DNA from 3 places in the Pantoea sp. PGP6 genome. Region 1 is predicted to be linked to each of the others. Evidence: predicted binding sites of a transcription regulator. Region 1 holds the regulator's gene; each other region holds the start of a gene.
What was found. Region 1 encodes PurR, which represses purine synthesis genes. Its sites were predicted from a motif close to CANGCAAACGTTTGCNTG; they were not measured.
Positions count from the first base shown of each region.

Region 1 (9,742 bases):
ACGCAGTTTTACGCTTCAGGGCACATCAAAGCCTAACGCCGCCTTGCGGATGCGGAACCATTGCTGACGCGTCAGCGATAAGTTTACCGCCGCCGCCGCTTCGCTGACGCGCGCCGTTTTACCTGAACCAATAATCGGCAGCGGTTTACTCGGCAGCATCATTATCCACGCATACACCACCTGCTCGAGGCTGCTGGCACCGGTTTCCTGACGAATGACCTCCAGCTCGTCACGCAGCGGCTGATAATGAGGATCGTTAAACAGCCGGCCACCGCCAAGACAGGACCAGGCCATCGGCCGGAAACGTAACTGCTGGCACTGATCCAGCGTGCCATCCAGCAGCAGATTTTGTTGTACCGGCGAGATCTCCAGCTGATTAGTGACCAGCGAAAACGGCAGGCGTGACTGCAGCAGCGCAAACTGTGCCGGGGTGAAATTGGATACGCCAACGTGCAGCACTTTTCCGCTCTGGTGCAGAGACATAAAGGCTTCGGCGACTTCATCGGCATCCATCAGCGGATCGGGACGGTGGATCAGCAGCAGGTCGAGGCGATCGGTACCAAAGTGGCGCAGTGAATTTTCAGCACTTTGCAGGATATGGGCTTTACCGGTGTTGTAATGACCGATCTGATGCTCAGGGCGGGCGCGGGTAGCAATGCCGCATTTGGTGACGATCTGGAGCCGCTCACGCAGGCCCGGTGCCAGCTTCAGCGCCTCGCCAAATGCGGCTTCGCACTGATAATCGCCGTAGATATCCGCGTGGTCCACGGTGGTAATGCCGAGGCTCAGATGGTGTTCAATAAACGCCACCCGCTGTTGCGGCGACATGCCCCACTCCATCAGCCGCCAGTAACCCATAATCAACGGTGAAAAATCCGGACCCTGCGACGCGATGGCTTGCGGTTGTAACATAACGATCTCCCTGTGGCACGATGGCTGCAATAAATGTGTCAGAGAGTATAACGGAAAGCGAGAGACCGTCAGAACAAGCTCGGCTGATGTGGATCAAGCGGCTCCTCTTTATTCTGTTGCCGCTGCAGGCGCAGACGACGCTGATAACAGAGACGCAACACCTCACGCTTTTGCGAATCGCTAAAGCGCATCCAGTTGAACCGCTCATCACGGCTGCGTAAACATCCCAGACAATAGCCGCGGGCATCGCTCTGGCAGATGCCACGACAGGGACTGGGAACCGGGAAAAATTCAAGCTGCTCGGCCACCACGACTCCGGATTGAGAGAGTGAAACAGTCTATTGAAAAGATCTTAGCCGGTTTGTGCAACAAATAAGCATAAACTCACCCAATTTCTCTTTAATAACCCCAATACACTGAACACTCTGTGCCAAATGGGAGCGACTGGCATTGCATTAGACCGACTGGTCTACTAACCTGATGGCCATGAACAAGACGCAACAACGCAATGAAACCCGCGAACACCTGCTCCGCATCGGTGAGCAGATCTGTCTGCAACGCGGTTTTACCGGAATGGGCCTCAGCGAACTGCTGACCCAGGCGGAAGTGCCGAAAGGCTCTTTCTACTATTACTTCCGTTCCAAAGAGACCTTTGGCGTGGCGTTGCTGGAGCGCTATTTTGCGCGATTCCTGCAGGATGTTGAGTTACAGCTGAATCAGCCCGACGGTACGCCGCGCGAGCGTCTGCTTAACCATTTCCGGGCGGCAGAACAGCTGTTCACTCAGCAGGGGCACATCGTGGGTTGTCTCGGCGTGAAGGTTTCCGCTGAGGTCTGCGATCTCTCTGAACCGATGCGCGATGCGCTGCAACAGGGTGCGGCAAAAATTACTGCCCTCTATGCGCGCACGCTGAGCGCCGCTGCGCAGCAGGAGTCGCTGTCGTTACCGCACCCTCCGGAACAGATGGCTGAGTTGCTGTCACTGCTGTGGCTGGGTGCCAGTTTACAGAGCAAGATTTCCCGCGAGCCGCAGCCGCTGCGTCTGGCATTACGTACCATCGAACAGTGGCTGAAAATCCACTGATTTTTAAAAAGAGTGTTTGTAGACGACTGGTCTACTAATCAGGAGCTAACATGGCGAGTACCCAGCTGTTTCGTCCGCTGAAAGTCGGCGCGATTACCGTGCCAAACCGCGTTTTTATGGCGCCGTTGACCCGTCTGCGCAGTATTGAGCCAGGCGATATTCCTACCCCGATGATGGGCGAATATTACCGCCAGCGCGCCAGTGCCGGTTTGATCATTACCGAAGCCACCCAGGTCTCTTTCCAGGCGAAAGGCTATGCCGGTGCACCTGGCTTGCATACTCAACCGCAGATTGCGGCGTGGAAAGCGATTAACGAAGGCGTTCATCAGGCTGGCGGACACACTGCCGTGCAGCTGTGGCACACCGGCCGCATCTCACATAACAGCGTGCAGCCAGACGGTAAAGCACCGGTTGCGCCCTCCGCTATCGCCGCTGGCACCCGCACCTCGCTGCGTGCCGCTGACGGCAGCGTTTATCGCGAAGACACCTCGTTGCCACGTGAACTGACAGTGGCCGAAATTCAGCAGATCGTGGCCGATTTCGGTCAGGCGGCAGCCAATGCCCGTGAAGCTGATTTCGACCTGCTGGAACTGCACTCGGCGCACGGTTATCTGATCCATCAGTTCCTCGCACCGGGCTCTAACCAGCGTACCGACGAATATGGCGGCAGCATTGAAAAACGTGGCCGTTTCGCGTTGGAAGTGGTTGATGCCGTAATCGCTAACTGGTCAGCCGACCGGATTGGTATCCGCGTATCGCCGATCGGCAGCTTCCAGAATCTGGATAACGGTCCGGATGAAGAAGAAGCGGCGCTGTGGTATATCGGTGAACTGGCGAAGCGCAATATCGCCTATCTGCACCTCTCCGAGCCTGACTGGGCCGGCGGTAAGCCATACAGCGACGCGTTCCGTGAGAAAGTTCGTAACCTGTTCCCTGGCGCAATCATCGGCGCGGGTGCCTACACCGTTGAGAAAGCGGACGACCTGATTGCGCGTGGTCTGATCGACGCGGTCGCGTTTGGTCGCGATTACATCGCCAACCCGGATCTGGTGGAGCGCCTGCAGCAGGATGCGCCACTCAACCCGCAGCGTCCGGAGAGCTTCTACGGCGGCGGTGCTGAAGGCTATATCGATTACCCAACGCTGTAAGAGAGCGGGCTGCCATCCGGGATGATGGCAGCCATTATTCATTGGCGATTTTGATCGCTATACTTAGCGCTTGTGTCATCCGGCGATGGCGTTTTGATTATTAAAGAGGATGTTATGCGTTTACTTCATACCATGCTGCGCGTTGGCGATCTGCAACGCTCAATCGACTTCTACACTCGCGTGCTGGGCATGCGCGTGCTGCGTCAGAGTGAAAATACCGAATATAAGTATACGCTGGCGTTTGTTGGCTATACCGAAGAGAGCGAAGGCGCAGTGATCGAACTGACCTACAACTGGGGCGTTGATAAGTATGACCTCGGTAACGCTTACGGTCACATCGCGCTGGGCGTCGACGACGTTGCTGCAGCCTGCGAACGAATCCGTAACGATGGCGGCAACGTCACACGTGAAGCGGGTCCGGTGAAAGGTGGCTCAACCATCATCGCCTTTGTTGAAGATCCCGATGGTTATAAAATCGAACTGATCGAGAACAAACACGCCGGTCACGGCCTGGGCAACTAAGCCTGCTCTTCAGCCTGCCCTGTCGGGTGGGCTGACCTCTTCTGCTCCTCTTCATCTGCTGCACCCGGGCCAGATTTTTGCCATAATGCGCGCTGCCCTTTTTCTGCAATGAGATCCTGATGTCTGAATCGAATTCCCCCAATGCACTCAATCAACGTTTCCGTGGCTTCTATCCGGTGGTCATCGACGTCGAAACCGCCGGCTTCAACGCGCAGACCGACGCGCTGCTGGAGATTGCCGCTACCACGCTGAAAATGGATGATGAGGGCTGGATCCATCTCGACCAGACGCTGCATTTTCACGTTGAACCGTTTGTTGGATCGCTACTGCATCCTGAAGCGCTGGCGTTCACCGGTATCGATCCCAGCAATCCGCTGCGCGGCGCAGTGAGTGAATATGAGGCGCTGCACGCCATCTTTAAGATGGTGCGTAAAGGCATTAAGGATACCGGCTGCAATCGCGCCATTATGGTCGCGCATAATGCGACGTTTGATCTGAACTTCATGAACGCGGCCGCCGAGCGTGCCAGTCTGAAGCGCAATCCTTTCCACCCGTTTGCCACCTTTGATACCGCGGCGCTGAGCGGACTGGTGCTCGGACAGACCGTGCTGGCGAAGGCGTGTAAAGCCGCGGGTATGGCGTTTGACAGCACCCAGGCACACTCGGCGCTGTATGATACTCAGCAGACCGCTATTTTGTTCTGTGAACTGGTGAATCGCTGGAAACGGCTGGGTGGCTGGCCCCTGCCCTTCGCCGAAGGCGAAGCAGCCGCGAGCGCTGACTGAAGAATCTGCAATGAAAAAGGCCGACGCGATGTCGGCCTTTTTGTTTTATTCCGCTTCTTTAAACTTCTCTGCGGTCTCTTTAATCAGCGACTGCAGTTCACCGCGCTGGAACATTTCGACGATGATGTCACATCCGCCGACCAGTTCGCCATCAATCCACAGCTGCGGGAAGGTTGGCCAGTTGGCATATTTCGGCAGCTCTGCACGAATGTCTGGGTTCTGCAGAATATCCACGTAAGCAAAACGCTCACCGCAGGCTGACAGCGCCTGTACCGCCTGCGCAGAGAAACCGCAGCTTGGCAGTTTCGGGGAACCTTTCATGTACAGCAGGATCGGGTTTTCTGCGATCTGGCGCTGAATTTTTTCTACAGTACTCATAATTGCCTTCCTTAATTCGTCACTTCGTGTTTGTTTATTGTAGCGACTTCGCACCAGGACTGAAAACGAGATTTTGGGGGTTACCCGATTAAATCGCCATGTTTGTTAAGTCCTCTTTTCGGCCCTGTTAACTCCCGATTATTAACTACAAGTAACATATTAATAATTTGCAATAGTTTTGTAGATATAAGACGCTGAAAATGCTCATTTTCAGCGCAAACGGGCGAGGCCGAAAGATTAATAAAAAAAGGCGTTACGGTTTTCAGGTGAACTGGACTAGAATGGCTTCGGCGCTGATCCTGGATCAGATTTTTCCCAACTTTGTCGCGGTGCGTAGTGGCCCTGACAACTTAACTAAAACCGGACTATGCGTTTAATCATTACGCTTTTCATCCTTGCCTTTGCGCAACTGTTCTTCAACATCGCTTCTGCTTCCCCGCAGGCGCCGGTGAATGTCAGTTCGCATAAAGCAGAGAAAAAGAGTGCGCGCGAAGATGAGCGCCGCAAGCGTCGCCCGTTGAAAACGTCGGCGAAGAAAACACGCGTCAGCCCGGTCCAGAAGCTCAAACTCAAAAAACAGAAAAAAAGCGAACTCACCGCCAGTCATCTTCCCGCAAAGAAAAGCAAAACCCTGCTCAAAACCGCCAGTAAGAAACGCTACGGCCATCAGCGTCTGCTTAAAACGGCTGACGCCAGCAGCAATGACAGCGGTGACACCGGCACCATTAAAATGAGCAAGTCACATCGCCAGCGCTACCAGAAGGCGCGCGAGACGGCGATGACCAAGTTGATGGGCCAGCTGGGTAAACCCTATCAGTGGGGCGGCACCTCACCGCACACCGGTTTCGACTGCAGCGGTCTGGTGTGGTACGCCTATAAAGATCTGGTTAAATTTAAGATCCCGCGTACCGCCAATGAGATGTACCACCTGCGCGACGCCGCGCCGGTAAAACGTGAGTCGCTGGAGAAAGGCGATTTAGTCTTCTTCCGGATTAATGGTCGCGGCACCGCCGATCACGTTGGGGTTTATCTCGGCAACGGCAAATTTATTCAGTCGCCACGCACCGGCAAAGATATTCAGATCAGTGCGCTGGGTGAAGATTACTGGCAGCGTCACTACATCGGCGCGCGTCGGGTGATGACGCCGAAAACCATTCGTTAAGCGGATTCGCTACGCGAATAACCAGACAGAGAAAAGCCGGGCGATGCCCGGCTTTTTCATTAGTGCAGCACAGCTGTAAAGCTAAAGGCGACAATCATCAGCAGACAGCCGACGGTGGTCATCAGGGCCAGTTTCAAATCTGTACTCATTTACCGCTCCTTAGTCACACATTTTGTAGGGATAAGCCATTTTCCCATACGGGCCGGTAAAAATCTCGTTTTATCCGTCCAGCCTTGTTAGAATCCTGCCTTTGTTGCGCAACGCGCGCAGCCCCGGTTCCGTTTGCTCTCCTTTTCAGGCGCTCATTACCCGCCAGACGCCTGTTTACCGGCCAGAAAAGCTGCATAATTGCGGAGAAAACCCTGAGCAGACGCAAACGTTTAACATTATGCTTATCATTGCGTTAGATAAGCCCTGGAGTCCGATTTTAATGGCAACAATTAAAGATGTGGCAAAACGCGCCGGCGTCTCAACGACCACCGTTTCGCACGTCATCAACAAAACGCGTTTTGTCGCTGAAGAGACGCGCAACGCCGTCTGGCAGGCGATTCAGGAACTGCACTATTCGCCGAGCGCCGTAGCGCGCAGCCTGAAAGTGAATCACACCAAAACGCTGGGCCTGCTGGCAACCTCGAGCGAAGCGCCCTACTTTGCTGAAATTATTGAGGCGGTGGAGAATCACTGCTTCGACAAAGGTTACACCCTGATTCTGGGCAATGCGCATAACGACCTGCAAAAGCAGCGAGCCTATCTCAGCATGATGGCGCAGAAGCGCGTCGATGGTTTGCTGGTAATGTGTTCTGAGTATCCGGACGATCTGCTGAAGATGCTGGAAGAAAATCGTAATATCCCGATGGTGGTGATGGACTGGGGCGAGTCACGCGCCGACTTCACCGACACGGTGCTGGATAATGCGTTTCAGGGCGGCTATCTGGCCGGACGTTATCTGATTGAGCGCGGTCACCGTGAGATTGGCGCGATTCCCGGTCAGATGGAGCGCAACACCGGCGGCGGACGTCATGCTGGTTTCCTCAAGGCGCTGGAAGAAGCCGGCATTCAGCCGCGTGCCGAATGGATCGTGCAGGGCGACTTCGAACCGGAATCAGGCTATCAGGCGATGCAGCAGATCCTGTCGCAGAAACAGCGCCCGACCGCGGTGTTCTGCGGTGGTGATATCATGGCGATGGGCGCGATTTGCGCCGCCGATGAGATGGGTTTGCGGGTGCCGCAGGACATTTCGGTGATCGGATATGACAATGTGCGCAACGCGCGCTACTTCGCGCCTGCGCTGACTACCGTGCATCAGCCAAAAGCACAACTGGGTGAGAAAGCGCTGGAGATGCTGCTTGACCGCATCACCAGTAAACGAGAGGTTTCTCAGACCATCGAAGTGCATCCGACGCTGATTGAACGTCGTTCCGTGGCTGACGGTCCGTTCCGCGACTATCGCCGTTAATCTTCGCTTAACCACTCCTGATTAAGCGTTTGCGCATCACCCAGATAGCTGAGTAACCAGCCCGTCGCCGGTGATGCGCGATCTTCCGCCCAGCTTACGCAACAGGGGCTGTCCGGAAATGCAACCGGCAACGTCAGCTCCACCAGCGCTCCGCTGTCCAGTAATGGCCGCGCCAGATGCCCCGGCACCATCGCCACACACAATCCCGCCAGCACGCAATCCAGGCCGGTCTGCCATTCCGGCACCACCAGACGACGCTGATTGTCGAGCGTCCACGTCATCCGGCGTGGCAGCGCGCGTGAGGTATCTTCCAGCACCAGCGACGGCCAGCTGCGCAGGGTGTCGTCATCAATCTGACTCACGCCAGTCAGCGGATGGTGGTTCGCCACCACGCAGCGCCAGTTGAGCGTCCCCATGTCGCGAAAGGCAAAGCGTCCGCCGACCGGTATCGCCTGAGTGGCGCCGATGGCCACTTCAACCCGATCATCCGCCAGCGCATCCCAGACGCCGTTAAACACTTCATAACTGATGTGCAACTCCATGTCGGGGAAATGGCGGTAAAAATCTTTGACTAACTGCCGGGTGCGCTGCGGCTTGACGATGCAGTCGACCGCAATACTCAGCTGTCCACGCCAGCCGTTAGCCAGCTGCTGACACTGGCGGCGGGTGGCGAGCATTTTTTTGATAACGCTGCGCCCTTCACGGACAAAATGCTCGCCAGCGGGGGTTAATACCACCTCGCGATGCTGGCGCTCAAACAGCGGTACCGCCAGCCACGTTTCCAGCTGACGCACGGTATAGCTGATAGCAGATGGCACCCGATGCAGCTCCTGCGCCGCGGCGCTGAAGCTGCCACCGCGCGCCACCGCATCCACCACCTCTAATGCATATTCTGACCACATAATCTGCCTTCAATTTTTTTAACAGCAACCGGCAAATATTAGCGTTTCACAGCGGCAAACGCACCTTTTACACTCTGCCGCGTTCAACCTGCAAAATGAGAATCAGATGTCACCGTCAAAAGGATTTATGCCTTATCTCGCTCTGCTGAGCATGCTGGGCTTTTTAGCCACCGATATGTACCTGCCCGCCTTCGGCGCGATGCAGCAAACTTTTAACACCTCACCCGGCCTGATCAGCGCCAGTATGAGCCTGTTCCTGGCGGGCTTTGCCTGCGGTCAGCTGTTCTGGGGACCGCTGTCAGATCGCATCGGCCGCAAGCCGGTATTGCTGGCCGGACTGGCGCTGTTTGCCGTCGGCTGCGCCGGTATGCTGTGGGTCAATAATATCTATCTGATGCTGGCGCTGCGCTTTATTCAGGCGATCGGCGTCTGTGCCGCAGCCGTTAGCTGGCAGGCGCTGGTTGTGGATCGTTATCCGGCGGCGCGCGCCAACAAGGTGTTCGCCACCATTATGCCACTGGTGGCACTCTCGCCAGCGCTGGCGCCGTTGCTGGGCGCCTGGCTGATCAGCCATTTTCACTGGCGGTCTATTTTTCTGGTGCTGACGCTGATTGCCGTGGCCTTGATCCTCACTACCCTGCGTCTGCCGGCCAGCCGTAAAGCCAAAGGTGAGCAAGGCGCACAGCCTGGCTTTTTCACTCTGCTGAAGTCGCGGGTCTACAGTGGCAACGTGCTGATCTACTCCGCCTGTTCCGCCAGCTTTTTTGCCTGGCTGACCGGCTCGCCGTTTATTCTGGCCGATCTGGGCCTGACGCCAGCCGACATCGGTCTGAGCTATCTGCCACAAACCTTTGCATTCCTGATTGGCGGTTTCGGCTGCCGCGCCCTGCTCAACCGTTTTGCTGGTGCACAGTTGCTGCCGTGGCTGCTGGCGATCTACAGCCTGAGCATTCTGGCGCTGTTTGCGGTTGCGCTTTCCGGCCACAGTACGCTGGTCAGCCTGCTGCTGCCGTTCTGCGGCATGGCGCTGGCCAATGGTGCCATCTACCCGATCGTGGTTTCCGCTGCGCTGATGCCTTTCCCTGACGCCACCGGTAAAGCGGCAGCATTGCAGAATACTCTGCAACTGGGATTATGCTTCGCCGCCAGCCTGGCCGTCTCGGCCGGACTGACGCAGCCGCTGCTGACCACTACCCTGATGATGGCGCTGACTATCCTGCTTGCCCTGCTCGGCTTCGTGATGCAGCGTATTGCAAACGCACAATCTGATGTTGCCACCCCCTCTACCGCCTGCCAGGATAATCACTGAAGCAATGATTTTTTAGTTAGCAAGCTAACAATAAGTCATTGAATATTGACCCGCGTGAGAATATACTCATTCGGGTCAATAATTC
Region 1 covers NZ_JBQBMA010000001.1:2,478,041-2,487,782, forward strand. The annotation lists gene ACLIBF_RS12060 (aldo/keto reductase) at 16-912, opposite strand; gene ACLIBF_RS12065 (DUF1289 domain-containing protein) at 981-1,220, opposite strand; gene ACLIBF_RS12070 (TetR/AcrR family transcriptional regulator) at 1,399-1,995, shown strand; gene nemA (alkene reductase) at 2,046-3,143, shown strand; gene gloA (lactoylglutathione lyase) at 3,258-3,665, shown strand; gene rnt (ribonuclease T) at 3,785-4,450, shown strand; gene ACLIBF_RS12090 (Grx4 family monothiol glutaredoxin) at 4,496-4,831, opposite strand; gene ACLIBF_RS12095 (C40 family peptidase) at 5,196-5,990, shown strand; gene cydH (cytochrome bd-I oxidase subunit CydH) at 6,050-6,139, opposite strand; gene purR (HTH-type transcriptional repressor PurR) at 6,421-7,446, shown strand; gene punR (DNA-binding transcriptional activator PunR) at 7,443-8,348, opposite strand; gene punC (purine nucleoside transporter PunC) at 8,455-9,657, shown strand.

Region 2 (9,742 bases), 1.3 Mb from region 1:
CACAAATGCCAGCGATCCCCACAGCCGTACCGGACCGTAAGCCAGGCCAATCTGCTGCGTCCAGGTGGCGGCAAGCGCATCACTGAGCGGCACCAGCGGCGAGAAAAACAGGTTAAAGCCAATCATCACCGCCAGCAGCCACATCCACTGTTGCCCGACCCAGTAGCCAATGGCGAACAGGCAGGTCATCAGTGCCAGCAGGCGAAGTGCGGTAATTAACTGTGCCGGATTTTTTACCTGCGAGGCGATAAGCAGGCTGCCGACAAAGCGCGCCACCATGCCACATCCCAGCAGCAGACCGATTTTTTCCGCATCAAGGCCGGTGCCTTTGAGCCATACGCCCCAGAAAGGCAGGTAGATGCCGTAACAGAAGAAGTAAGTGAAGTAGCCCAATCCGAGCCATCTGGCGGAGCCGATTGCCATATTCCCTCCAGCAAGTGTGCTGCCTGGCAGCAAGAGTCGGCGCTACTCTGGCAGAGCGCCGCACCTCAGGCAATAAAAAAGGATGGCTGATGCCATCCTTTTTATGCGGTTACACAACAAGTTAACGCTTAAGCATAGACCGGCAGACGGCTGCAGATTTCCAGCACTTTCTGTTTGGTGCGCTCAATGGTCGCTTCGTCGTTGATATTATCCAGCACGTCAGCAATCCAGCCCGCCAGTTCACGTACGTCCGCTTCGTCGAAGCCACGACGCGTAACGGCTGGCGTACCGATACGAATACCCGAGGTGACAAACGGGCTCTTCGGATCGTTCGGGACGCTGTTTTTATTTACCGTGATGTTAGCACGGCCCAGCGCCGCATCGGCTTCTTTACCGGTCAGGTTTTTGCTCACCAGATCGATCAGGAACAGATGGTTATGGGTGCCGCCAGAGACGATGTTGTAGCCGCGTGCGATCAGCACCTCGACCATCGCTTTGGCATTTTTCGCGACCTGCTGCTGATAGGTTTTGAATTCCGGCTCCATCGCCTCTTTGAACGCCACCGCTTTACCGGCGATCACGTGCATCAGAGGACCGCCCTGTCCACCCGGGAACACTGCGGAGTTCAGTTTTTTATACAGCTCTTCGTCACCGTTTTTCGCCAGGATGATCCCGCCGCGCGGACCCGCCAGCGTTTTGTGGGTGGTCGAGGTCACGATGTGCGCATGCGGCACCGGGCTTGGGTAGACGTCAGCGGCAATCAGACCGGCAACGTGCGCCATATCAACGAACAGCCATGCGCCCACGCTATCGGCGATTTCACGCATTTTTGCCCAGTCACATACGCCGGAATAGGCAGAGAAACCGCCGACAATCATTTTTGGCTTATGCGTTTTGGCCAGTTCAGCCAGCTCGTCGTAGTCGATCTTGCCGGTTTCATCGATGCCGTAAGCGACTACGTTGTAGAGTTTGCCAGAAAGGTTAACCGGTGAGCCGTGGGTCAGGTGTCCGCCGTGGGCCAGGTTCATGCCAAGGATGGTATCGCCCGGCTGCAGCAGCGCGGTATAAACCGCGAAGTTCGCCTGAGAACCTGAATGTGGCTGCACGTTAGCGTAATCAGCGCCAAACAGCTGTTTAGCGCGGTCAATCGCTAATTGCTCAACGATATCAACATATTCACAACCGCCGTAGTAGCGTTTGCCTGGATAGCCTTCGGCGTATTTGTTGGTGAGCTGCGAACCTTGCGCCTGCATAACGCGCGGGCTGGTGTAGTTTTCAGAAGCAATCAGTTCGATGTGCTCTTCCTGACGCACTTTCTCTTGCTCCATCGCCTGCCACAACTCGGCATCATAATCGGCAATGTTCATATCACGCTTTAACATCCGCATCTCCTGACTCAGCTAACTTTTTTAACGGCAGTTTAAGCCCCACCGGGGCGAAGGCCCACAGTGTAAACCGTTTTATCAGGTGAAGGTAGGGTGAATCCCCTCTTTTTACGCAAACGATTGGCTATGCAGCGGCACGGGATTTTTACGCTTTTTTCTGGTCAGACTGCGCCACGATTTTTCTTCAGGATGTGACGGAGATTTCCTCATTCAGCGGCCATACGCGGCTTGCCAGGCGATCAGAAAGTTAAAGCGGTTATTTACAGCGCAGCCGGCATGGCTATAAGATGTATTTAAAATACAACTTTACATGTGAGGTTCCTCCTATGCTTGATGCGCAAACCATCGCGACCGTTAAATCGACCCTGCCCGCCATTGCGGCCTGCGGTCCGAAACTCACCGCCCACTTTTATGACCGCATGTTGTCGCACCATCCCGAACTCAAAAACGTCTTCAACATGAATAACCAGCGCAATGGCGATCAGCGTGAAGCGCTGTTTAATGCAATTTGCGCCTACGGTGCCAACCTGGAAAATCTGGCGGTGCTGCTGCCGGCGGTGGAAAAAATTGCCCAGAAGCATACCAGCCTGAATATTCAGCCTGATCAGTACGCCATCGTCGGCGAAAATTTACTGGCAACTATCAAAGAGCTGCTGGATCCGGGTGAAGAGGTGCTGGCGGCCTGGGGCCGGGCTTACGGCGTGCTGGCAGAGGTGTTTATCCAGCGTGAAGAGCAGATTTATCAGGCCTCGGAACAGCAAACGGGCGGCTGGCGGGGGACCCGCGCCTTCCGCATCAGCGCGATTGAGCAACAGAGTGCGGTAATCAAAAGCTTCACTTTTACGCCGGTCGATGGCGGACCGGTGGCCGCGTTTGAGCCGGGCCAGTACCTGACGGTGCACCTGCAGCCCGCCAGTTTCGAACATCATCAGATTCGCCAGTATTCCCTGACCAACCTGAGTAACGGTAAAGATTACCGCATTGCGGTGAAGCGTGAGGACAAAGGCACGGTTTCTGGCTGGCTGCATCAGTATGGTCAGGTGGGCGATGAAGTGCAGCTGGCTGCGCCGCACGGTGACTTCTTCCTGCAGACTGAGGCTGAAACGCCGGTAGCGCTGATCTCGGCTGGCGTCGGTCAGACCCCGATGCTGGCCATGCTGCATGCGCTGGCCGCGCAGCAGCATCCTGCTGCGGTAAGCTGGCTGCACGCCGCGGAAAATGGCGAGCAGCACGCCTTTGCTGATGAAGTAAAAGCGACCGGCGCACAGCTCAGCGATTTCGTTTCGCAGGTCTGGTATCGTCAGCCTGCCCCGCAGGATGCCGGCGCCTATGATGCGCAGGGCCTGATGGACGTGACGGCGATGGCGGCACGTTTACAGTCACCGCAGACACAGTTCTACCTGTGTGGTCCGCTGGGCTTTATGCAGCATGTGGTGGCGCAGCTGCGTGATGCTGGCGTTGAGGACGCGCGCATCCATTACGAACTGTTCGGTCCGCATAAAGGCATGTGATTGCACCATAAAAAAAGCCCGCATCGCAGCGGGCTTTTTTAATCCGGCGAACTCAGATCGCCTCTTCATCCTCTTCGCCCGTACGAATGCGCACCACACGCGCCACGTCAAAGACAAAGATTTTACCGTCACCGATTTTACCGGTCTGCGCAGTGCGCATGATGGTTTCAACACAGGTATCAACGATATCGTCGCCGACCACCATCTCAATTTTTACTTTCGGCAGAAAGTCGACCATATACTCTGCGCCACGATAGAGTTCGGTATGGCCTTTCTGGCGGCCGAACCCTTTCACTTCACTCACGGTCATGCCGGTGATGCCGACTTCAGCTAAGGCTTCACGTACATCATCGAGTTTGAATGGTTTGATAATCGCATCAATCTTTTTCATGTCAGACCCTTTTCTCTCTCCCTCCGTGGTCGGAAGGGTTTATCAAGTATAAATGTTGCTGGCGCGGCCGGGCAGCGAATATCCGCCATGCGGATCACGCTTTGCCCTGGCGGGATTGCGGCGCACGCTACTCTTTAAAATCGCTGGCGTCCAGTTCGTGACGAGACAGCAGCTTATAGAACTCAGTACGGTTGCGTCCAGCCAGACGCGCAGCATGGGTCACATTGCCTTTAGTCATCTGCAGTAACTTACGCAGATAGTTCAGCTCGAACTGATTGCGCGCCTCGACAAAGGTCGGCAACGCACTGTTTTCACCGCTCAGCGCCTGCGCCACCAGCGCATCACTGATCACCGGTGACGCGCTGAGCGCCACACACTGCTCAACCACGTTGACCAGCTGACGCACGTTACCCGGCCAGCTGGCGGCCATCAGGCGTTTCATCGCATCGACAGAAAAACTGCGGATTTGCGGTTTGTGCCGTTCCGCCGCCTGACGCAGCAGATGATTCGCCAGCAGCGGGATATCCTCCGTCCGCTGATGCAGCGCCGGAATTTTCAGGTTAACCACGTTGAGGCGATAGAACAGATCCTCGCGAAACTCTTTTTTCTCCATCGCCTTAGGCAGATCGCGGTGGGTGGCGGAAATGATACGCACGTCGATATCCATGTCGTGATCGCTGCCGACCGGCCGTACTTTGCGCTCCTGCAGTACCCGCAGCAGCTTAACCTGCAGCGCCTGTGGCATGTCGCCGATCTCATCAAGAAACAGCGTGCCGCCACCGGCCGCTTTGAACAGCCCATCACGGGCGCTCACCGCGCCGGTAAATGCCCCTTTGGCGTGACCAAACAGCTCAGACTCCAGCAGTTGTTCCGGCAGCGCTCCGCAGTTGATGGCGATAAACGGCTTGCCGTGACGTGGACTGGCGGCATGGATTGCCTGCGCCAGCATCTCTTTACCGGTACCGCTCTGCCCGTTAATCAGCACGCTGACGTCAGACTGCGCCACCATATGCGCCTGCTCCAGCAGCCGCAGCATCAACGGGCTGCGGGTAACAATCGCTTCGCGCCAGCGGTCATCGCTGATCGGCGCCTGCTGCGCCAGCGCTTCATCAATCGCTTTGTAGAGCGCATCACGATCCACCGGCTTGGTCAGAAAGCTGAACACGCCCTGTTGGGTGGCGGAGACCGCATCCGGAATCGAGCCGTGCGCGGTCAGGATAATCACCGGCAGCCCCATATGGCGTTTCTGGATTTCGCCAAACAGCGCCAGCCCGTCCATTTCATCCATCCGCAGATCGCTGATAACCAGCTCAATTTTTTCTTTCTGCAGCAGGCGCAACGCTTCCGGGCCGCTGGCGGCCGTGGTGACCTGGTAACCTTCGCTGCTGAGACGCATGCCCAATAGCTTCAGCAGGCTGGGATCGTCATCGACCAGCAGCAGTCGGGCGGCTTGTTTAACCATTATTGCTCCTCGTCCTGCGGCAGTGCAGTGCCGTGACTGCTGTCAGAGACATCCGGCGCTTTGCGGGATGATAGCTGGCGCTCAATGTCGGTCAATCGCTCCAGCTTACGCTGTGTATCACTCAGCTGCTGTTGCTGCCTGATCATCTGCTGCCGGAGTGTCTCCTGCTGGGCATCACTGCTTTGTTGCAGGTGCGCGTAACGGGTTCGCGCTTCGCTGAGGTCAAGTTGCGCCGCCTGATTGCTGCGCCACAGCTGAATAAGCGGACGAACCGGAGCAGGAAAATCACTGCTGTAGCTGTCCAGGGTGGCGACATACTGGCGCCGCTCGACCGGCGTGACGTTGCCGTTAGCCATTAACACGCCCTGCTTAAAGGCGCGTGACCAGCCGTCTGCCGGCCAGCGGTGCGCTTCAGCCCGGGCTTCGGCTGGCGACAACCGTTCTGCACAGTCGATGGTGCGCATCCAGTAGAGCGGATTAGCCAGCGCCGCGTGGTTTTCAATCTGCCACACATCACTGCAGCGGGTCGCCAGATAATCAGCTATTTTGACCTCCGGTTCCGTCACCGGATGGCCCGACGGCAGCGATGAGGTGGCCGGAGAGGCGGTACATCCGCTGAGCAGCAGCGTGGTCAGCGTGCTCAACAGCAAAGCGGGTAAATATTTCATCAGTCAGACATTCCCGGCTGTGGTGTTCAGTTCAATGCGAAAACAGACGCCGGTGCGATCGCTGGAGACCAGCGACAGGTCGCCCTGCATCCGGCGCAGACAATCTTTGGCAATACTCAGGCCCAGCCCGCTGCCTTTCACCGGCCCTTTACGCTGCTGGCTGCCCTGAAAGAACGGCTCGAATATCATCTTCTGCTCGTCCGGCGGAATCGGGGTGCCGCTGTTGGCAACCTCGATCCAGATCCGATCGCCCTGCTGCTGACTGCGCAGCCAGATGGTACCGGATTCGCTGCCGTAGTTCACGGCGTTCGAATAGAGGTTGTCGATCACCCGCATCAATAGCGTCGGCTCGGCCAGACAGCGGGTCGCGTTGAGATCCAGCACCGTCTGCATCAGTTTGGTCCGCGCCGAAAGCGCATGCGCGCTGACCACCCGTGCCACAATTTCATCCAGCCTGACCGTTTCCAGTTGGGTCGGGCCATCGGCCAGTTTACGGTTGTAATCCAGCAGTTGCTCAATCAACCGCTGCAGATGGCGGCTGCTGCTGTCCAGAATCGACACCACCTCTTTCTGCTCGCTATTAAGCGATCCGGCCACTTCATCCGCCAGCAGTTCGGTGCCTTCGCGCAGGCTGGCTAACGGCGTTTTCAATTCGTGGGAGAGATGACGCAGGAATTCATGACGCTGGGTTTCCAGCCAGGCCAGTCGCTCACTCAGCCAGAGGATACGCTGGCCGAGTGACCGCAGCTCACGCGGGCCGCGAAGCTCTACGCTGCTGCCCAGTTCGCGTCCTTCACCCAGCCGGTTGATCATCCGTTCAATGCGCTTAACCGGCCCGATGATCATGCCGGTGAAGAGCATCATTAACGCCAGGCTGATGATAAACAGAATCAGCGCCTGCCAGCCAAAGAACTGGCCGCGATCGGCAATCTCACGCTGTAGCTGTAAGCCACGTGAAAACACCACTTCGCGCGTATCCTGCACCATCCGGATATTAGTGGCCGAGAAGCGATCCAGCGCCTCGGCGGCGCGCGGCACCGGATTGCCATTGTCGCACTGCGGTTGGGTCAGCAGGGGCAGCGTGGCTTGCAGTGTCTGGAAAGCCGGCAGTTCCGGCAGGCTGGCGCTGTGGGCGCTCAGCATCTGGCTGTAACGAGTACGCTGCGTTTGATAGAGCCGCGCCAGCGAGGCATCATCCAGCACGCAGTACTGGCGATAGCTGCGCTCCAGTTCAACCGCGGTGCGGGCCATCGCCTCGCTGCGGCGCACGTCGGTGAAGGTGTTGCGGTTGGTATCCGCCGCCTGTTCGCTGAGGGCTGAAAGGCTTTCCCACGCCTGCCAGGCCAGCACCAGCAGCGGTAACAGCACCAGCACAAACGCCATCAGCACCAGCTGGCGCAGAGAACGGGGAAATAAACGCCATCTTTTCACGCGGCCGCTTCCTTAGAAAAATGCTGTCTGGATGCTAGCGGACTCTGATGCAGGAAGAAAGAGGCAGAAAAGAAAACGGCAGGCGCGCTGGCCTGCCGTTGACGCGACGCCAGCGGCATCGCGGAACAATGGGTGGAGCCTTACTCAACGTTACGTCCGGCGTTTGATAACGTTGCATAGCAAACGATTATCGATGAGGTGGACGGCAGGCTCCGTTTGGTGCGTCATTCGGGTTTTATGAGCTCTTTTCCGCAGTGCGGGGCAATCATAAACAGGTGAATGAGCAGCGCACGGAGTATAGCAAGTTTCATGCCAATTAATAAATAACTATATTTTTCAGTTAATTGTCAGATTCACCGGGCTAACGGCAGCGTTAGCGAACCGCAAAAGCCGGTAAAAGTGTCGCCTGAAAGCAACACTCAGCACGAGAGGAAAACTAGCTGATATAAATCAGCAGGATAAATGTCGCCAGACGGCGACACCGTTAAGCCACGGCTGTCGCCATTTGCCAACAGCCGCCTGAAAATAAAACAGGAGGCGCTGTGGCCTCCTGTTGTTATCAGCGGATTATTTAACCCAGCTGTTTACGTGCGTTGCGGAAAATACGCATCCACGGGCTGTCTTCGCCCCACTCTGCCGGATGCCAGGAGTGGCTGACGGTGCGGAACACCCGCTCCGGATGCGGCATCATGATGGTGACGCGGCCGCTTTCGTTGGTGACCGCAGTGATACCGTTTGGCGAGCCGTTCGGGTTAGCCGGATAGGTTTCTGTCACTTTGCCGAAGTTATCGATAAAGCGCAGCGCCACCAGTCCTTTCGCTTCCAGTGCGGCCAGATGAGCCGGGTCGCGCACTTCTACAAACCCTTCCCCATGGGAAACCGCGATAGGCATATGCGATCCGGCCATTCCGTCCAGTAACAGCGACGGGCTGGCTGCCACTTCGACCAGGCTGAAACGGGCTTCAAACCGCTCAGACTGGTTACGCACAAAGCGTGGCCACAGGTCACTGCCGGGAATCAGTTCACGCAGGTTGGACATCATCTGACAACCGTTACAGACGCCGAGCGCCAGCGTCTGCGGACGGTGGAAGAAGGTTTCAAACTCATCGCGTACCCGAGCGTTGAACAGGATTGATTTTGCCCAGCCTTCGCCCGCGCCCAGCACGTCGCCGTAAGAGAAGCCACCACAGGCAACCAGCGCCTGGAACTCTTCCAGACCGCGCCGTCCGGCCAGCAGGTCGCTCATGTGCACATCAACCGCGGTAAAGCCGGCCCGGTCAAAAGCCGCTGCCATTTCAACGTGCGAGTTGACGCCCTGCTCACGCAGCACCGCAACCCGTGGACGCGCGCCAGTGGCGATCATCGGGGCTGCGACATCTTCCTGCGGATTGAAGGTCAGCGTAACGTTGAGGCCCGGATCGCTGTCGTTCTTTTTCGCCTGGTGTTCCTGATCGGCGCAGGCCGGGTTATCACGCAGGCGCTGCATCTGCCAGGTGGTTTCTGCCCACCAGGTGCGCAGCGTAGTCCGGCTTTCGCTGTAAACCGCGCTGTCGCCCGAACGAATCACAAAGCGGTCGCCTGGCTGAGCATGACCCAGCAGATGACTACAGTCTGCCAGACCGTGCTCGGCCAGGATTTGCTCTACCGCCGCGCGATCGGCAGCGTTAATCTGAATCACCGCGCCCAGCTCTTCGGTAAATAAGGCGGCCAGTGGGTCATTGCCCAGCGCCGCGATATCAACTTCAACACCGCAGTGGCCGGCAAAGGCCATTTCTGCCAGCGTCACTAACAGGCCTCCGTCGGAACGATCGTGGTAGGCCAGCAGTTTCTGCTGCGCCACCAGCGCCTGCATCGCATTGAAGAAGCCCGCCAGCTGGCTGGCATCACGCACATCGGCTGGCTTGTCGCCCAGTTGACGATAAACCTGTGACAGCGCCGTAGCGCCGAGGGTATTGGCCCCGTTACCGAGGTCGATCAGCAGCAGCAGGTTTTCCCGATCGGGCTGCAGCTGCGGCGTGACGGTGCGACGCACATCTTCAACCCGCGCAAACGCGGTGATCACCAGCGACAGTGGCGACGTCATTTCACGCTGTTGGTTGCCTTCCTGCCAGCGGGTTTTCATCGACATCGAATCTTTACCGACCGGGATGGTGATGCCCAGCGCCGGACAAAGCTCTTCGCCGACCGCTTTTACCGCGGCGTACAGACCGGCGTCTTCGCCCGGATGACCGGCAGCCGACATCCAGTTAGCCGACAGTTTGACGCGTTTCAGTGAGCCGATAGAGGTGGCCGCGAGGTTAGTCAGCGCTTCACCCACCGCCAGACGGCCGGAGGCAGCGAAATCGAGCAGCGCAACCGGCGCACGTTCGCCCAGCGCAAAGGCTTCACCGTGATAGCTGTCGAGGCTGGCGGTGGTCACGGCGCAGTTGGCGACCGGGATCTGCCACGGCCCGACCATCTGGTCGCGCGCA
Region 2 covers NZ_JBQBMA010000001.1:1,175,141-1,184,882, reverse strand. The annotation lists gene ACLIBF_RS05745 (3-phenylpropionate MFS transporter) at 1-423, opposite strand, end outside; gene glyA (serine hydroxymethyltransferase) at 552-1,805, opposite strand; gene hmpA (NO-inducible flavohemoprotein) at 2,135-3,319, shown strand; gene glnB (nitrogen regulatory protein P-II) at 3,372-3,710, opposite strand; gene glrR (two-component system response regulator GlrR) at 3,838-5,172, opposite strand; gene qseG (two-component system QseEF-associated lipoprotein QseG) at 5,172-5,840, opposite strand; gene ACLIBF_RS05715 (sensor histidine kinase) at 5,844-7,271, opposite strand; gene purL (phosphoribosylformylglycinamidine synthase) at 7,843-9,742, opposite strand, start outside.
Region 2: a site for PurR is predicted at 1,918-1,935, ahead of glyA (serine hydroxymethyltransferase). Genes of this name have one in related genera too.

Region 3 (9,742 bases), 790 kb from region 1:
CCTTCCAGCTCAATCCCTTGTGGTGTGAAACGCGCATTGTATTGCTCACGAAGTGCATGTAGCGCCGGGATGTCCGGCTCCAGCTGGCGCAGAAAGCCCAGCGCGAGCAGCAGCTGCTGGCGGCTAATAAGCGGTGGAAAACCGGCACGACTGAGAATCGCATGCCAGCGCTGGCTGTTCTCCTCGCTGCCGTCAACAATCAACACCTGCCAGATCAGCAGTACCGCTGCGCCATTATGCAGATGCGTTTCATTATCGTTGCTGAGATAGTCGGTAAACTCTTTCGCCGCCTCTTTCCCCATCATAGAGATCATTGATTCCACCTGTACCGGTGGCAGCTGCAGCCGTTTGCTGAGCCGCTGAGCGGCGTGACGTGAGCCAGCGGTGAGCAGCTGAAATCCAGCGACAAACACCACCGCCAGAGTAGCAAGCATTATCCAAATCATTACATCGTCCCCTGATTGTCCTGCAGATATCATACGCATGCAGGCCGGCACTCGTCGCGACGAAAAAGCCGGAAAGCGCGTACGCGTCTGAAACTGTAACTGACAGCGCGCCACGCTTCTGACAAAATAGCCCCCTTCCCCCGATTCAACACAACACAGTGGATTTCCTCTCTGATGGCAGCAAAAATTATTGACGGTAAAACGATTGCGCAGCAGGTGCGTCTTGAGGTTGCGGAAAAAGTAAAGCAGCGTCTGGCAGCCGGCAAACGTGCGCCAGGTCTGGCCGTGGTTCTGGTAGGTGAAAACCCGGCATCGCAGATTTATGTGGCCAGCAAACGCCGCGCCTGTGAAGAGGTCGGTTTTCTCTCCCGCTCCTACGATCTGCCCGCGACCACTCGCGAAGCTGAGCTGCTGGAGCTGATCGACCAGCTCAATCAGGACAACGACATTGATGGCATTCTGGTGCAGTTACCGCTGCCAGCCGGCATCGACAACGTCAAAGTGCTGGAGCGCATCACGCCGGATAAAGATGTCGATGGCTTCCACCCGTATAATGTCGGTCGCCTGTGCCAGCGTGCGCCAAAACTGCGCCCCTGCACCCCGCGCGGCATCGTGACGCTGCTGGAGCGCTACAATATCGATACCTATGGCCTGAATGCGGTGGTGGTTGGCGCGTCCAATATCGTCGGTCGTCCAATGAGTATGGAACTGCTGCTGGCGGGCTGCACCACCACCGTCACCCACCGTTTCACCAAAGATCTGCGCCATCACGTTGAGCATGCCGATCTGCTGGTGGTGGCGGTCGGTAAACCGGGCTTTATTCCGGGCGACTGGATTAAACCCGGTGCTATCGTGATTGATGTGGGCATTAACCGGCTGGAAAGCGGCAAAGTGGTTGGCGACGTCGACTTTGATTCCGCATCACAGCGCGCGGCCTATATCACGCCGGTACCAGGCGGTGTCGGACCGATGACGGTCGCAACCCTGATTCAAAACACGCTGCAGGCGTGTGAAGAGTTTCACGATGGAGAGGTAGAATAAATGGCAACTTTTTCGCTGGGAAAATTCCCGCACGTCGATCTGTGCGATCTGCTGAAACTGGAAGGCTGGGTTCAGAGTGGCGCACAGGCTAAAGTCGTGATTGCCGAGGGTGAAGTGAAGGTCGATGGCGCGGTGGAAACGCGTAAACGCTGCAAAATCGTTGCCGGTCAGACCGTGGAGTTTTCAGGCTTCCGCATTACTGTGGTCGCGTAAACCTCCGGCGTCCCTGCGGGGACGCTGTTACTCCGTTACCTCCCCCACCACCCGCGTCTCTCCTTCCCGCTGTTCAAGCGCAATATGATTCACCGCCGTATGCTGCGCGATCAGTGCTGCAAGCCGGGGTGAATGGCTGGTGATCCAGAGCTGGCTGAACTGGCTGGCTTCTGCGATTAAGCGTGCCAGCGCCGGCAGCAGATCTTCATGCAGGCTGTTCTCCGGTTCATTCAGCGCCATAAAAGCCGGTGGACGTGGACTGAGCAGCGCCACCACCAGACAGAGAAACCGCAGCGTACCATCAGAAAACTCAGCGCTTTCCAGCGGGCGCAGAATGCCACGTCGCGACATCAGCATTTGAAAGCGGCCATTCTGCACCTCTACCTCAAACTGACTGTCGGGAAAAGCCTGCGCCATCACCTCATACAGTAGTTCCGTCTGGCCGCGTTCAACGATCGTCGCCCACGCCGCCGCCAGATTACTGCCGTCATGTGCCAGCACCGGGGCGCGGACCCCAATCTGCGGTGCACGAATCGGCGAGCCCGGCCAGACGGCGAACTCATGGTAGAAGCGCCACTGGCGCAGCCGTTCACGCAACTGGGAAAGTTCAGGATAACGATGGGGTTCGCCGAGCTGACCAAACAGCGACTCTTCCGGATGCAGCACCGCCGGATAGGCGACACGTTCGCCCTCAACGTTGTGCAGAAAGGCGGTCTGATTTTCACGCTGCAGGATGCATGAAGAAGGACGGCGCTGTTGTCCGCTCAGCCACAGCCGCTCCTGCTTGACCAGCGGATCGAGATTAAACAGGCTGGTGACCAGCGGTTCGGGAAAACCGATCTCCAGTTGATAATCGATATCCTCCATCACCACCGCCAGCATCAGTCGCTTCGGATCATGACGGCGATCGCCACGCCGTAAGCCACCCGCCCACATCGCTTTCTGGATGCCGCCTTCTTCGGCCAGCGCCAGCGCCAGACGACCGCTGGCTGCCTCATGCAGCAGCCGGACCGCTTTATACAGGTTGGATTTGCCGCAGCCGTTAGGGCCGCTTACCACGTTGAGCTGCTGCAGCGGCAACGTCAGATCACGAATTGATCGAAAGCCACGTATCTGAATCTGTTCAATCGCCATAATAAAAAAGGGCGATTGCTCGCCCTCTCCGGTTTATTTGCGGCGCCAGCTGGACCCCTGCGGCCCATCTTCAACGATCACGCCGAGCGCATTCAGCTTGTCGCGGGCGATATCCGCCTGCGCCCAGTCTTTGGCGGCACGCGCATCAGCACGTGCTTTCACCCAGTGTTCAATCTCAGCGACTTCTTCATCATTCACCTGAGCGCCGCTTTGCAGGAACTGCTCCGGGTCCTGTTGCAGGATGCCCAGCACGTTGGCGATCTCACGCAGCTTCGATGCCAGGCCGTTCGCTGAATCACGGTCTTCGCTTTTCAGTCGATTGACTTCGCGCGCCATATCGAACAGCACCGAATAGGCTTCCGGGGTATTGAAATCATCATCCATTGCGGTGCGGAAACGGGCTTCAAACGCTTCGCCGCCGCGGGCTGGCACGCTGCTGTCAGTGTGACGCAGCGCGGTATACAGACGCTCCAGCGCCGCACGCGCCTGATTCAGGTTATCTTCGCCGTAGTTCAGCTGGCTGCGATAGTGACCGGACATCAGGAAGTAACGCACCGTTTCAGCATCATAATGTTGCAGCACGTCACGCACCGTGAAGAAGTTGCCAAGCGATTTCGACATCTTCTCGCGGTCGACCATCACCATGCCGGAGTGCATCCAGTAGTTAACGTACGGACCGTCATGCGCACAGGTCGACTGGGCGATCTCGTTTTCATGGTGCGGGAACATCAGGTCTGAGCCGCCACCGTGAATATCAAAATGGGTGCCCAACTGCCGGCAGTTCATCGCCGAACACTCGATGTGCCAGCCGGGACGACCATTGCCCCACGGTGATGACCAGGCGGGCTCGTCCGCTTTGGACATCTTCCACAGCACGAAATCCATCGGATTACGCTTCACGTCAGCCACTTCAACCCGCGCGCCCGCCTGCAGCTGCTCCAGATCCTGACGTGACAGCGCGCCGTAATCGGCATCGCTAAGCACATCAAACATCACGTCGCCATTGTCCGCCACATAAGCGTGACCGCGGGCGATCAGGGTTTCCACCAGCTCGATGATCTGGGCGATGTGGCGCGTGGCGCGCGGCTCCTGATCGGGCGGCAGAATGCCCAGAGCAGCGAAATCGTTGTGCATCTCACCAATCATCCGGTTGGTCAGGGTTTCGATGCTCTCGCCGTTTTCATTGGCACGCTTGATAATTTTATCGTCGATGTCGGTGATGTTACGCACGTAGTCCAGCTGGTAGCCGAGGTAACGCAGGTAGCGTGCCACCACGTCAAACGCCACGAACGTCCGCCCATGACCAATGTGACAGAGGTCATACACCGTGATGCCGCAAACATACATCCCGATTTTACCGGCATGAATGGGTTTGAATTCCTCTTTCTGTCGACTCAGGGTGTTATAAATCTTAAGCATTGAACGGTTCCGTATTGGCGTGTGGTTGACACTTTTAAGTATCCAGACATTGTGCCGTATTTTTATCGCTCGCGCGACGCAAAGCAAGCCAACTGCGCCGCGCTGCTGACGCGTCATCAGAAATTATGATATAAGAACGGTCGACAAAAAGGGGCACGCCGACCGATGAAGCGGCCTCAGCAACTGACGACAACCTTTACAGGACGACAAAAATGGTAACTTTCCAGACGAACCATGGCGATATCGTAATCAAAACCTTCGATGATAAAGCGCCGGCAACCGTAAAGAACTTCCTGGATTACTGCCGTGAAGGTTTCTACGACAACACCATTTTCCACCGGGTGATCAACGGCTTTATGATTCAGGGCGGCGGCTTCGAGCCGGGCATGAAGCAGAAAGCCACCAAAGATGAAATCCAGAACGAAGCCAACAATGGCCTGAAAAACACCAAAGGTAGGCTGGCAATGGCACGTACCTCTGCACCGCACTCTGCGACCGCACAGTTTTTCATCAACGTGGCTGACAACGACTTCCTGAACTTCCGTGACGAAAGCGTACAAGGCTGGGGTTACTGTGTGTTCGCTGAAGTGGTTGAAGGCATGGACGTGGTCGAGAAGATCAAAGGTGTTTCAACTGGCCGCAGTGGCATGCACCAGGATGTGCCAAAAGATGACGTTATCATCCAGAAAGTCACTGTCAGCGAGTAATGTCGCGCACCCTGTTTATCGCAGATCTCCATCTGTGTCAGGAAGAACCGGCGATCACCGCCGGTTTTCTGCATTTTTTACAGCGCGAAGCGCCACACTGCGACGCGCTCTATATTCTTGGCGATCTGTTTGAAGCCTGGATTGGTGACGACGATCCCAATCCACTGCATCAGCAGGTTGCCAGCGCCCTGCGCGCCCTCTCCGTTCCGGTCTACTTTATTCACGGCAACCGCGATTTCCTGATTGGCCAGCGCTTCGCCCGCGCCAGCGGCATGACGCTGCTGCCTGAAGAACAGGTGCTGACGCTCTACGGCCACCGTCTGCTGATCATGCACGGCGATACGCTCTGCACCGACGACGTCGGCTATCTGCGCTTTCGTGCCAAAGTCCATAACCGGTGGATCCAGCGACTGTTTCTGGCGTTACCGCTGCGGCTGCGCAAACGCATCGCCGCCCGGATGCGCGCCGACAGCAAACAAGCCAATCAGCATAAGTCCCAGACCATCATGGATGTGAACCACGACGCGGTGATCGCTACCCTGCTGCGCCAGCAGGTACGTTTGCTGATCCACGGTCATACTCACCGTCCGGCCATTCATCAGCTGACGCTGCAGGGTGAAACCGCGCAACGGGCGGTGCTGGGGGCCTGGCACAGTCGGGGATCGATGATTCAGCTCGACGCCAGCGGGATTCAGCTGATCGATTTTGACTTTTAATCGTCGGGTAAATCCGCGTGTTTAGCCCGACGCAACCGTTTTCCTTGCTCTCTTCTCATGCTATTCTCTGTGCCCTTCAAAACCTGTCCGCCCGGCCAGGTCTGTTTGTTCATTCACAGGAGTTGACCGCATGTCATCCAACGCCGCCCCGGCCCGCATCGCGATTGTTATGGGTTCCAAAAGTGACTGGTCCACCATGCAGTTCACTGCTGAAATTCTTACCAGCCTCGACGTGCCCTTCCATGTTGAAGTGGTTTCTGCACACCGTACGCCGGATAAACTGTTCAGCTTTGCCGAAACCGCCGCTGAGCGGGGTTTTCAGGTCATCATTGCTGGCGCGGGTGGCGCAGCACATCTGCCAGGTATGCTGGCGGCTAAAACCCTGCTGCCGGTACTGGGCGTGCCGGTTCAGAGCGCGGCGCTGAGCGGCGTCGATAGCCTCTATTCGATTGTGCAGATGCCGCGCGGAATTCCGGTCGGTACGCTGGCGATTGGTAAAGCCGGTGCCGCCAATGCCGGGCTGCTGACTGCGCAGATTCTGGCGATTCATGACGACGCGCTGCGTTCACGACTGGCGAACTGGCGTCAGAGCCAGACCGATGAAGTGCTGAATCATCCTGATCCACGGGAGGAGGCATGAAGCCGGTTTGCGTCCTCGGTAACGGTCAGTTAGGCCGTATGCTGCGCCAGGCGGGTGAACCGCTGGGGATCGCGGTTTATCCGGTAGGTCTGGATGCCGATCCGGCTGCCCTGCCAATGGCCGACAGCGTGATCACCGCCGAAATTGAGCGCTGGCCGGAAACCGCGCTGACCCGCGAACTGGCGAGTCATCCGGCGTTTGTGAACCGCGATATATTTCCGCGGCTGGCCGATCGCCTGACCCAGAAACAGCTGCTGGATCAGCTCCATCTCGCCACTGCGCCGTGGCAGTTGCTGGCCGACAAAGCCGAATGGCCGTCGGTATTTGCCTCGCTCGGCGAACTGGCGATTGTGAAGCGCCGCACCGGGGGTTATGACGGTCGTGGTCAGTGGCGTTTGCGTGCTGGCGAAACCGATGCACTGCCGGAAGAGTGCTATGGCGAATGCATCGTCGAACAGGGCATTAATTTCTCCGGCGAAGTGTCGCTGGTCGGCGCGCGCGGCCATGATGGCAGCACGGTGTTCTATCCGCTGACGCACAATCTGCATCAGGACGGCATTCTGCGCACCAGCGTGGCGTTGCCCCAGGCGGATCAGGCGCAACAGCAGCAGGCGGAAGCGATGCTGAGCGCCATCATGCAGGAACTGAACTACGTCGGCGTGATGGCGATGGAGTGTTTTGTCACCCCGGACGGATTGCTGATTAACGAACTGGCTCCGCGGGTGCATAACAGCGGCCACTGGACGCAGAATGGTGCCTCCATCAGCCAGTTCGAGCTGCATCTGCGGGCGATTCTGGCGCTGCCCCTGCCGCAACCGGTGGTGTTTGCGCCGTCGGCGATGGTCAATCTGATTGGCACTGCCGTCAACCCTGACTGGTTGCAGCAGCCGCTGGTGCACCTGCACTGGTATGACAAAGAGGTGCGCCCGGGCCGTAAGGTCGGGCACCTCAATCTGACCGACAGCGATACAGATCGACTCAGGGCTGCCCTCAACGCGCTGGTCCCTCTGCTACCGGCAGAGTACGCCAGTGGCATCGCCTGGGCGATTGAAAAACTGTAATCCTCCGCACCAAAGCCTGCTGATGGCATTGTCAGGCGGCTGAGAAGCGCAACGCGAGCGGAGCGGCCAGTGACAAAAACGCCGGATGCGTTTTTGAACAACGCAAAGCGTTGGCCCGGCTACGGGCGCACCTCAGAGATGAGGAGCGTAATCGCCCGCGCTGAGCCTGCCAGGGATGGCATTTTTGCGTCTTTGCGAAGGGCGGATGCTCCCTGAGCTAACACCTTATCGTCGCGCGCTGTGAGCGCTAATGCGTTCTGGATGACGACCGGATGCAGGCTGAACGCCCTGCACCCAGCCCTCCCCTTATGCCGCATCAAACTTCCTGAACAGCGCTTTGCCCTTCAGTAACCGCACCCCGAGCCAGCCACCGCACAGCGACAATAACAGCGCGCCGGATAACGGCAGCGCCAGCCACAAGGTCCAGTCAGGCTGCCACGGGAAATCAAAGATTTTACGCTGCAATCCCCACAGTGCGGCTTCCGCGCCCATCGCGGCGGCCACCCCGGAAACCACGCCGAGCAGCGCAAACTCGCACCATAAGGTGGTGCGCAGCAGCCGTTTACTGGCACCCAGCGTCCGGTAAACCACCAGCTCCTGACGACGCTGACGCATCCCCACCTGAATCTGCGCCAGCAACAGCAGCACACCGCAGGCGGTGACCAGTATCACCATCACCTCCAGCGCCTGGCTGACCTGCGTCAGCACCTGGCCGATCTGCCGCATAATACTGCCGATATCCAGCAGACTCAGCGTCGGAAAACTGCGGTTCAGCGCCGCCAGCAGCGCCGGATCGGCCTCCATTCGGAAGCTGGTGAGCCAGGTCTGCGGCTGACTATCCAGCGCGCCCGGCGGGAAGATGAAGAAAAAGTTCGGCTTCAGACTCTCCCAGTCCACTTTACGCAGGCTGGTGATTCTGGCGCTGAACTTTTGCGTATCGCCATCAAAGGTCAGGGTGTCACCGAGCTTCACCCCTAAGCGGGTAGCCAGCTCCGCCTCCATCGAGACTTCGCCCGCTTTGGGCGGCCAGCTTCCGGCGACCAGCGGATTGTGGTCTGGCCGCTCCGCCAGCGCGGTCAGGTTAAGTTCACGGTTCAGGGCGTTATCCAGCGTCGGATCGGCCGGTTTGCCGTTGAGTTCGCTGAGCCGCACCCGCGCAATCGGGTAGAAGGTTTCCGGCTTAATCTGATGAGACTGCAGGAAGTTGCGCACCTGCGGCACCTGATCGGCAGTCATATTCAGCAGGAAGAAGTTCGGGCTGTCGGCCGGTAACTGCTGCTGCCAGCGATCGAGCAGATCGCCGCGCATCACCAGCAGCAGGGCCAGCAGCATAAACGACAGCGAAAAAGCAGAGAGCTGACTCAGCGTGATGCCCGGCTGGCGCAGCAGACGGTTGATCGCCAGCCGTAATGCCAGATTGCGCACCACCAGCCGACGCAGCAGCAGCAGCGTGCCCCAGCCCAGCAGCGCCAGTAATCCGGCCAGCACCACCACGCCTGCCAGCAGCGCCCACAGCATTTTACTGCCGCCCACCAGCAGCGCTAACAGCGCCACCACCACGGCTGCCATCAGCGGAATATAGAATTTCAGCGGCCACAGGTTAGCCACCGCATCACGCCGCAGCACGCGCAACGGCTGGGTCGCCAGCAGCAGACGATAAGGTCGCAGTCCCACCAGCAGCGAGATAATAAACAGCGATCCGACCGCCCAGATCCACGGCCAGAAACTGGCAGCCGGCAGGCTGGCTGGCAGCACCGGCTTCAGCATCACCATCAGCGCCGCTTCCACCCCCTGCCCGACCAGGCTGCCGGCCATCGCCGCCAGCAGCAGCACCGCCAGCCACTGACCGATGATTAACTTCTGCAACGCGCCGTGGGTCGCTCCCAGCGTCTTCAACACCGCCACCAGATCGTAACGGCTGCGGCAGTAGTGGCTCATGGCAACGGCCACCGCAGCAATCGCCAGCATCAGCGTCAGCAGCGCAGATAACAGCAGGAACTGCTGCGCGCGCTGCATCGAACGCCCCAGCGCATCCTCTGAGTTTTCAATGCTGATCCAGCGCTGGTCAGCCTTGAGCTGCGGTTCTATCCAGCGGTCATAGCGCGCCAGCTGCTCCGGATTACCGGAAAACTTATAGCGCCAGCTGATGCGGCTACCAGGCTGAATCGCACCGGTGCTGGCCGCATCGGCCAGGTTGATCAGCAGTCGAGGCGCCATCTCAAACGGATTAAAACCGCCATCCGGCTCCTGAATCACTTCGCCAGTAATCCGCAGCCGGGTATCACCGACCTCAAGCAAATCGCCGACCTTCAGGTTGAGCAGCGCCATCAGCCGCGGTGCCGCCAGCGCAGTGCCCGCCTGCGGC
Region 3 covers NZ_JBQBMA010000001.1:3,264,253-3,273,994, forward strand. The annotation lists gene ACLIBF_RS15935 (DUF1198 family protein) at 1-446, opposite strand, end outside; gene folD (bifunctional methylenetetrahydrofolate dehydrogenase/methenyltetrahydrofolate cyclohydrolase FolD) at 621-1,487, shown strand; gene ybcJ (ribosome-associated protein YbcJ) at 1,488-1,700, shown strand; gene ACLIBF_RS15950 (AAA family ATPase) at 1,728-2,834, opposite strand; gene cysS (cysteine--tRNA ligase) at 2,868-4,253, opposite strand; gene ppiB (peptidylprolyl isomerase B) at 4,466-4,960, shown strand; gene lpxH (UDP-2,3-diacylglucosamine diphosphatase) at 4,960-5,676, shown strand; gene purE (5-(carboxyamino)imidazole ribonucleotide mutase) at 5,807-6,316, shown strand; gene purK (5-(carboxyamino)imidazole ribonucleotide synthase) at 6,313-7,377, shown strand; gene ybbP (putative ABC transporter permease subunit YbbP) at 7,684-9,742, opposite strand, start outside.
Region 3: a site for PurR is predicted at 5,705-5,722, ahead of purE (5-(carboxyamino)imidazole ribonucleotide mutase). Genes of this name have one in related genera too.